Regions from separate parts of the Streptomyces doebereineriae genome, predicted to be linked through region 2. Evidence: riboswitches for the same ligand, from Rfam matches in the RefSeq annotation. Region 2 holds a riboswitch; the other holds the start of a gene.
The links. Region 2 has a riboswitch for cyclic di-AMP ahead of RNB18_RS24525 (M23 family metallopeptidase). Riboswitches for the same ligand answer to the same signal wherever they lie in the genome.
Positions count from the first base shown of each region.

Region 1: another riboswitch for cyclic di-AMP. It lies ahead of RNB18_RS19050 (M23 family metallopeptidase); the one in region 2 lies ahead of RNB18_RS24525 (M23 family metallopeptidase).

Region 1 covers NZ_JAVREZ010000006.1:72,233-76,832, reverse strand. Annotated here, with positions in the region: gene RNB18_RS19055 (GntR family transcriptional regulator) at 113-808, opposite strand; gene RNB18_RS19050 (M23 family metallopeptidase) at 998-1,750, opposite strand; cyclic di-AMP (ydaO/yuaA leader) riboswitch at 1,764-1,930, opposite strand; gene RNB18_RS19045 (M16 family metallopeptidase) at 2,122-3,510, opposite strand; gene RNB18_RS19040 (M16 family metallopeptidase) at 3,507-4,600, opposite strand, start outside.
Region 2 covers NZ_JAVREZ010000008.1:281,117-285,716, reverse strand. Annotated here, with positions in the region: gene RNB18_RS24530 (alpha-galactosidase) at 31-2,106, shown strand; cyclic di-AMP (ydaO/yuaA leader) riboswitch at 2,404-2,575, shown strand; gene RNB18_RS24525 (M23 family metallopeptidase) at 2,578-3,498, shown strand; gene RNB18_RS24520 (DUF6250 domain-containing protein) at 3,805-4,524, shown strand.

The sequences.
Region 1 (4,600 bases), on a different contig from region 2:
AAAGCATCGAGGGGCTCGTCCGAATTACCGGGCGGGCCCTTCGCATTTCCCTTTTTCGGGCAGCAGGAATACTCCCCTTCGAATTACCCTCTCTTTGTATACGGCGCCCGTGTTAATGCTGCAGGCCTGTCACGTTTACAGGATGTTGCGAGGTCCTCACACGGTCCGCGCGGTCCTGCCCGGAGGTGAACCTCAGCCGGTGAACGGCGCCCGAGCGCTCGGTGTGCAGTGCCGTGATCGCCCGCGCGCGCTCGCCGTCCCCGCGCGCCACCGCGTCCACGATCGCGCCGTGCTCGGCCCAGGACTCCGCGGGGTTGGCCGGCGCGTCCACGACGTACATCCAGGCGATCTTGTGCCGCAGCTGGGTCAGCATCGAGGTCAGCGCGGGACTGCCGGAGGCCTGGGCGAGCGTCTCGTGGAACCAGCCCCCCAGGGAGCGCAGATCCTCGCTGTTGCCCCTCCTGGCCCGTTCCTGGCCCAGCCGGACCAGGCCGCGCAGCACCTTCAGATGGGCCTCGGTGCGGCGCTGGGCGGCCCGGGAGGCGCCGAGCGGCTCGAGGAGCATCCGCATCTCCAGGAGGTCGGCGCCCTCCTGCTCGGTCGGCTCTGCCACGCACGCGCCCGCGTGCCGCCGCGTCACCACGAAGCCCTCGGCCTCCAGCGTGCGCAGGGCTTCCCGGACCGGGACACGGGAGACTCCGTAGCGGCGGGCGAGCAGTTCCTCGGTGAGTCGGCTGCCGCGCTCGTAGACACCGGCGACGATGTCGTCCCGGATCGCCGTGCATACCGAGTGCGCCGGAATACGCATGTCCGACCTCCGTCTTAATCCCCGTGAAACGTCGCCGATTGACGTGTGTTCAGTGACTCTATTGCAATGAACGGGAATTTCCGACGGCGGACCGGAATCCGAGGATATTTTTTGGACAACGGGGCGGCGGAAACGACGAAACCCCGGCTCGGGGGAGCCGGGGCCTCGCGGAGATCGCGCGGTGGGTCGTCAGACGTTCACGCCGTGCGAGCGCAGGTAGGCGACGGGGTCGATGTCCGAGCCGTACTCGGCGGTGGTGCGCGCCTCGAAGTGCAGGTGCGGCCCGGTGACGTTGCCGGTCGCGCCGGACAGTCCGATCTGCTGGCCCGGGGTGACCGACTGGCCGACCGAGACGCCGATGGACGACAGGTGGCCGTACTGGGTGTACGTGCCGTCGGCCATCCTGATCACGATCTCGTTGCCGTACGACCCGCCCCAGCCGGCCTCCACGACGGTGCCGCGGCCGACCGCGTGCACGGAAGTGCCGCTCGCGGCGTGGAAGTCGACACCGGTGTGGCTGCCGGACGACCACAGGGAGCCGCCGGTCTTGTAGCCGGTCGAGACGTAGGAGCCGGAGATCGGGACGACGAAGCGGTTGAGGCGCTCGCGCTCGGCCTCGCGGGCTGCGCGCTCCTTGGCCTCGCGTATCTCCTTGGCGCGCGCCTCGGCCTTGCGCTTGGCCTCCGCCGCCGCCTTCTTCTGCGCGGCGGCCTGCGCCTGGGCGGCGGCCTGGGCGTCGAGCTGGTCGGCGAGGGACTCACCGGCGCTGACGACGGGCATGAGGCCGGTCTGCTCGACGGAGTTGTCGGCGGCGAATGCGGGGGCGGCGATGGTGCCGATGACGCCGGTGGTGGCGAGGGCCGCGACGCCCGCCGCGCGGGCGGTGGTGCGCTTCATGCGGCTGGGACGACGGTGCTTCCCGGTGGCGCAGGTGAACGCCATGTGGTGGCTGGTCCTTTCCTTCCTTCTCGCCTACCGGGTTAGCTGACGGGTTCGGAGCAGGAAGGTCTCCTACGGACTCCCTCGCGGCTCGCGCGGGCGTCCGATTCACCCCAGGGACGCGTGATGTGGGTCCCCGGCTCCCCTGGCTCGCGCCATGCGGGGACTCGGCGATGACTGTCCGGTGCCGCGGGCGCGGCGCAGTGCCTGACGGACAGCCCAGAGGACGCTAAGCGGGGCCACTTTCAATCCCCAAACGGATCACGGGTTTTGTAGCGCATCCCACAGGGCAGACAGGCAACCTCCTGCCCAATTCGGACATCTGAGGGCCCTGGTGGCGCTTGCGTCACCAGGGCCCCCGAGGTCGGGTGCCTCTACTCGGCCGTCACGACCTTGACTTCGCCGATGCCGAGGGCCTCGACGGGCTCCTTGATGGCGGCCGCGTCGCCGACCAGGACCGTCACCAGCCGGTCCACCGGGAAGGCGTTCACGACGGCCGCGGTGGCCTCGACGGTGCCGGTCGCGGCGAGCTGCTGGTACAGGGCCGCCTGGTAGTCGTCCGGCAGGTGCTGCTCGACCTGGTCGGCCAGCGTGCTCGCCACGGCCGCCGCGGTCTCGTACTTGAGCGGCGCCACACCGACGAGGTTCTGTACGGCGACATCGCGCTCGGCGTCGGTGAGGCCGCCTTCGGCGAGCGTGCGCAGCACCTTCCACAGGTCGTCCAGGGCGGGACCGGTGTTCGGGGTGTCGACGGAGCCGCTGATGGCGAGCATCGCGGCGCCCGAACCGTCCGGGGCGGACCTGAGGACCTGCCCGAACGAGCGCACACCGTAGGTGTAGCCCTTCTCCTCGCGCAGGACACGGTCCAAGCGGGAGGTGAGGGTGCCGCCGAGGCAGTACGTGCCGAGCACCTGCGCGGGCCACACGCGTGCGTGCCGGTCGGCGCCGATGCGGCCGATCAGCAGCTGCGTCTGGACGGCGCCCGGGCGGTCCACGATGACGACCCGGCCGGTGTCGTCGGCGGTCACCGGCGGCACCGGCCGCGGCCGGCCCGTGGAGCCGGTCCAGGAACCGAGGGTGTCGCCGAGCAGGGCGTCCAGGTCGATGCCGGTGAGGTCGCCGACCACCACGGCGGTCGCGGTGGCGGGGCGCACATGCTTCTCGTAGAAGCCGCGCACGGCCGCGGAGTCGATGTTCTCGACCGTCTCCTCGGTGCCCTGGCGCGGGCGCGACATGCGCGAGTCGGTCGGGAAGAGCTCCCGGGAGAGCTCCTTGGCGGCGCGGCGGGACGGGTTGGCCAGCTCGTGCGGGATCTCGTCCAGGCGGTTGCGGACGAGCCGCTCGACCTCGCTGTCCGCGAACGCGGGCGCCCTGAGGGCGTCGGCGAGCAGACCGAGCGCCTTGGCGAGGCGCGAGACAGGCACTTCGAGGCTGAGGCGGACGCCCGGGTGGTCCGCGTGCGCGTCGAGGGTGGCGCCGCAGCGCTCCAACTCGGCGGCGAACTCCTCGGCGGAGTGCTTGTCGGTGCCCTCGGAGAAGGCACGCGCCATAATCGTGGCGACGCCGTCCAGGCCGGCCGGCTCGGCGTCCAGGGGTGCGTCCAGGAGCACCTCGACGGCGACGACCTGCTGGCCGGGGCGGTGGCAGCGCAGGAGCGTGAGGCCGTTGTCGAGCGTCCCGCGCTCGGGGGCGGGGAAGGCCCAGACCTTGGGCTCGCCCGCCTGCGGCTGCGGGTGGAAATCCATCGCGGCGAGCTCGGTCACTTGGCCGCCTCCTCGTTCTCGTCGGTGGCTTCCACGGTGGCCGCGGACTCCGGGTCTTCGGCGCCCTCGGCGTCCTCGGCGCTCTGGGCGATCTCGGCCGGGGCGGTGGGCTCGTAGACGAGCACCGCGCGGTTGTCGGGGCGCAGCTTGGCCTTGGCGACCGCCTGGACCTCCTCGGCGCTCACCTCCAGGACGCGCTGTACGGCGGACAGGGCGAGCTGCGGGTCGCCGAACAGGACGGCGTAGCGGCACAGTTCGTCGGCGCGGCCCGCGACGGTGCCGAGCCGGTCCAGCCACTCGCGCTCCAACTGGGCCTGGGCGCGCTCCATTTCCTCGGCCGTGGGGCCCTCCTCGGCGAACCGGGCGAGCTCCTCGTCGATGGCGGCCTCGATGACCGGTACCTCGACGTCCCCGGAGGTCTTCACGTCGAGCCAGCCCAGGGAGGGCGCACCGGCCAGGCGCAGCAGGCCGAAGCCGGCCGCGACGGCCGTACGGTCGCGCCGTACGAGCCGGTTGTAGAGGCGGGAGGACTCGCCGCCGCCGAGGACGGTGAGGGCGAGGTCGGCCGCGTCGCACGCGCGTGTGCCGTCGTGCGGAAGCCGGTAGGCCGCCATCAGGGCGCGTGCCGGGACCTCTTCCTCGACGACCTCGCGCAGCTGCTCGCCGATCGTCTCGGGCAGGGAACCGTCGCGGGGCGCGGGCTTGCCGTCATGCGACGGGATGGAGCCGAAGTACTTCTCGATCCAGGCCAGCGTCTGCTCCGGGTCGATGTCGCCGACGACCGACAGAACCGCGTTGCCCGGCGCGTAGTACGTGCGGAAGAACGCGCGCGCGTCCTCCAGCGTGGCCGCGTCCAGGTCGGCCATCGACCCGATCGGGGTGTGGTGGTAGGGGTGGCCCTCCGGGTAGGCGAGGGCGGTGAGCTTCTCGAAGGCCGTGCCGTACGGCACGTTGTCGTAGCGCTGCCGTCGCTCGTTCTTGACGACGTCCCGCTGGTTCTCCATTGACTCGTCGTCGAGGGCGGCGAGCAGGGAGCCCATGCGGTCGGCCTCCAGCCAGAGGGCGAGCTCCAGCTGGTGGGTGGGCATGG
Region 2 (4,600 bases):
GCACCTGTTCGAATCTGTGAGGGAAGCACGATGCTGGAGATCGCCGAGAACGGCCGTACATGGATTCTGTCCGGCCCTGCCAGCAGTTACGCCCTGCACCTCACCGCCGAGGACGAGCTGCTGCACCTGCACTGGGGTCCGCGGATCGCCCTCGCCGACGCCGAGGCCCTCGCGGTGAGCCCGCTGCCCGATTACCGGCCGTTCGAGGCCCCGCTCGACGGACGCGAGGAGTACCCCGTCGAGGGCGGCCCTCGCTTCACACGCCCGGCCCTGTCCGTGCGCACCGACGAGCGGCGCGGCACCGAGTGGAGCTTCGAGGCGTACGACACCGAGGGTGACGAGCTGCGGCTGCGGTTCCGCGACGGCGGACTGACCGTCACGCTGCACTACCGGATGCGCCACGACGTCCTGGAGCGCTGGGTGACCCTGGACAACCAGGGACCGGCGCCCGTCGAGCTGCTGCGCGCCGACTCCGCCACCTGGACCCTGCCCGACCGGGAGGACGGCTGGCGGCTGTCCCAGCTGCACGGCCGCTGGGCCGCCGAGTCCCTGCTCACGCAGACCCCCCTCACCTACGGCGAGAAGGTCATCGGCAGCCGTCGCGGCCACACCGGGCACCAGCACCTGCCCTGGGTCGCCCTCGACACCGACGCCACCGAGGAGCGGGGCGAGGTCTACGGGGTCGCCCTCGGCTGGTCGGGGTCCTGGCGGATCGCCGTCGCGCAACTCCCCGACGCGCGCGTGCAGATCACCGGGGGCGCCGGATACGACGACTCGGGTCTGCTCCGGCTGGCGGCCGGGGAGTCGTTCACGACCCCTGTCTTCGCCGGTCTCTGGAGCGACGGCGGGTTCGGCGGGGCGAGCCGCGCCTGGCACGCCTACCAGCGGGCGTACGTCATCCCGGGCGCGGACCAGGACCGTCCCGTGCTGTTCAACTCCTGGGAGGCCACCAACTTCGACATCTCCGAGGAGCAGCAGGGCACCCTCGCCCGGCGGGCCGCGGCGATGGGCGTCGAGCTGTTCGTGGTCGACGACGGCTGGTTCGGTGCCCGCACCAGTGACCGGGCCGGGCTGGGCGACTGGGCCCCCAACCCCGACCGCTTCCCGAACGGCCTCAAGCCGCTCGGTGAGTACGTGCACGGGCTCGGCATGCAGTTCGGCATCTGGGTCGAGCCGGAGATGATCAACCCGGACAGCGAGCTGTACCGTGCCCACCCGGACTGGGTGCAGTACCAAGCAGGACGAAAGCGGACGGAGTTCCGCAATCAGCTCGTGCTGAACCTCGCGCGCGAGGACGTCCAGGAGTACCTGTGGGGGCAGCTCGACACCTTGCTCTCCTCGGCCCCGATCGACTATGTGAAGTGGGACTTCAACCGCTGCTTCACGGACGCGGGCTGGCCCGGCGACCCTTATCCGCAGCGTCTGTGGGTCGACCATGTACGCGGCTTCTATGCCCTTTTGGACCGCTTGCGGGAAGCCCACCCGGGCGTCGCCTTCGAGTCCTGCTCGGGTGGCGGCGGCAGGATCGACCTCGGGGTGCTCAGCCGCACCGACCAGGTGTGGACCTCGGACAACACCGACCCGCTCGACCGCCTGGCCATTCAGTACGGCTTCAGTCAGATCCACCCCGCGCGCGTGATGGCCGCCTGGGTCACCGACAGCCCCAATACCCAGCTCAACGACCGGGTGAGCTCGCTGCGGTTCCGGTTCGTGAGCGCGATGGCCGGGGTGCTCGGGGTCGGCGGGGACCTCGCGGAGTGGACCGAGGAGGAGCTCGCCGAGGCCGGGCGGTGGGTGGCTCTCTACAAGGAGATCCGGCCCTTGGTGCAGCGCGGCGACCTCTACCGGCTGAGGCCTCCGCGGGGCGGCCTGAGTGCGGTGCAGTACGTCCTCGGGGGCGAGTCCGTCGTCCTCGCCTGGCTCCAGGCGCAGCAGTACGGCGAGCCGGTCCCGGCGTTGCGGCTGCGTGGACTCGACCCGACGGCGTCGTACGAATGCCCCGAAACGGGCGAAGTGCACCGAGGGGCCGTATTGCTGCATCACGGACTTCGTACCGGTTTGCGCGGCGACCTCGATGCGACGGTTATCCGACTGCGTCGCATCTAGGGCTTCTGTCCGAATTAATAGCTTCCTTCCAACTCCTTCCGGAATCAGGGTTCCTGTGAATTCGTGACGTGAGGAGCGTCATATCCGTGACGGTGTGTCGCCCGTCATGTTCACGTAATTCGCAGGTTCTACAAGGGGATTCAGGCCGGGTAATGGGCGCCCGATCCACGCAGCGTGACCGGTAATTCTCTTAAGGGATCAACAGGAACGCATACACAGGGAACCTCTCACTTGTCCCTTTGCGTCTTGTTCGCTTACGTTCGCCACCGATCCGGTCGGACGCCCAATCCTGCCGCCGAACGGATTCCGCTCACTCACTCACCCGTGCACGGCAGGAGCGGGGGACCCACAGGTAGTTTCGCCTGTTCCGGTCTCCGGAACGGCTTGGGGTTAAGTCGCGTCTCGACGCGGCCGGGCATCTCCAGCTCGCACCCGACAGCTCACCTCGCAGGCGCCGGAGAGGAATTCACCATGCCCGCGAAGGGTAAGCACCGCCGTCCGAAGTCCCAGCGCTTCACCCGCTCGATAGCCGTTGCCGGAACCGGAGGCGCCGCTCTCGCACTCCCGTTCATGGGGGCCACCGGCGCTCACGCCGCCACCCCCCAGTCCGTGTCGGAAAAGGCCGTTCAGTCGCTTCCGGTCGCGCAGAAGTCCGCTGAAAAGACGGCCGCGAAGACCTCGACTGTGCGCACCTATTCGGTGCGCGTCGGCGACTATCTTTCGAAGATCGCCGATGAGCAGAACGTCAGCGGTGGCTGGAAGAAGCTCTACGCCGACAACCGCTCGGCCATCGGAGACGACCCGTCGCTGATCCACCCCGGTCTGAAGCTCTCGATCGGCAAGAAGGCCAGGACGAGCACCACGAAGACCGAGTCCTCCGCTTCCTCGTCCTCCTCGAAGGCGAAGAAGACGGAGAAGGCGGCGTCGAAGTCGTCCTCGAACTCGACGGCCGCCACCCAGAGCTCCGCCACCACCAGCTCCAGTGGCTACACCCTTCCGGTCACCGGCGCCACCATCGGCACCGGTTACCGCGTGGCGGGCAGCATGTGGTCCAGCGGCTACCACACCGGCGTCGACTTCGTCGTCCCGACCGGCACCTCGCTCAAGGCCGTGGCCGCGGGCACGGTCGTCTCCGCGGGCTGGGGCGGCGCCTACGGCAACCAGGTCGTCATCAAGCTCAACGACGGCTACTACGCGCAGTACGCCCACCTGTCGCAGCTCTCCGTCTCGGCCGGACAGGCCGTGACCGAGGGTCAGCAGATCGGCCTGTCCGGCGCGACCGGCAATGTCACCGGCCCGCACCTGCACTTCGAGATCCGCACCACGCCGGACTACGGCTCCGACGTGGACCCGGTCGCCTACCTCCGTTCGAAGGGTGTCGCCGTCGGCTGACAACGCCCCCCTGTGCCACCGAAGGCCGGACCCCGATCCCCGGGTCCGGCCTTCGGTGTTCCCGGTCTGAGCCGGTCCGCGCCTTCATGATCACTTCATTGCGTTCTTGTGGCAGGCGCGCTCAGGGCGTCGACAGGCGGGGGAGGGTGGGGACAGAGTGAACTCCGTAGTGGGGCAAGCGCTTTCTAGACTGTGGGAGGTCACTGTGTCCGGCGACCCACTCTCTGCAATCCACGTACCCCGACTGTCGCCTGGGCTCCGAGACCCCTCGTGCGCCCGGGCCGTCCCCGGAAGGAACGCTCTCGCATGACGACCACCCGTAGAGCCTTCGGAGCCCTCGCCGCCGGCACCGCCCTGGCCGCCCTCGCCCCCGCGGTCACCGCGAGCGCCTCGCCCCGCCACCGTCGCCTCATCGCCCACGACGACTTCCGCCACGGCCTCGGTCGCTGGGCCGTCGAACTGGAGCAGGGCGGCACGGTCACCGCGCAGCGCGGGGTGTTGGAGGTCGACGTGCCCGCGGGCGCGACGATCTGGTTCAGGCAGCCACTCGAAGGGCCGTACGTCCTGGAGTACACCGCCACACCCGTCTCCGCGGGCGGGGCCAACGACCGGGTGTCCGACCTGAACAATTTCTGGAACGCGGTCGACGTCCGGTCCCCCGACGACCTCTTCGCCACCCGGCGGGGCGGGGCGCTCGCGGAGTACGACTACCTGAAGACGTACTACTCGGGCTACGGCGCCAACTACAACACCACGACACGGCTGCGCCGATACGTCGGGGAGCCCGGTGTGCGACCGCTGATCTACGACTACACCGAGCCGCTGCTCACCGCGAACGAGCCGAACCGGGTGCGGATCGTCTCCGACGGCTCCAAGGTGCAGTGGTGGAACAACGGGCGACTCGTCTTCGACTACAACGACCCGGAGCCTTATACGACTGGGCACTTCGCGTTCCGGACCACGTGGAGCCACTTCCGTATCAGCGACTTCAGGGTATGGCGGTCGCAGCGTCAACGTTCCCGATGAGAGACCTATTCCTTGTTTGGTGAACACTTTAGGAGTGGCTTATCTCACCGCCCGTCAAGCCCTTCCTACGGTCGCG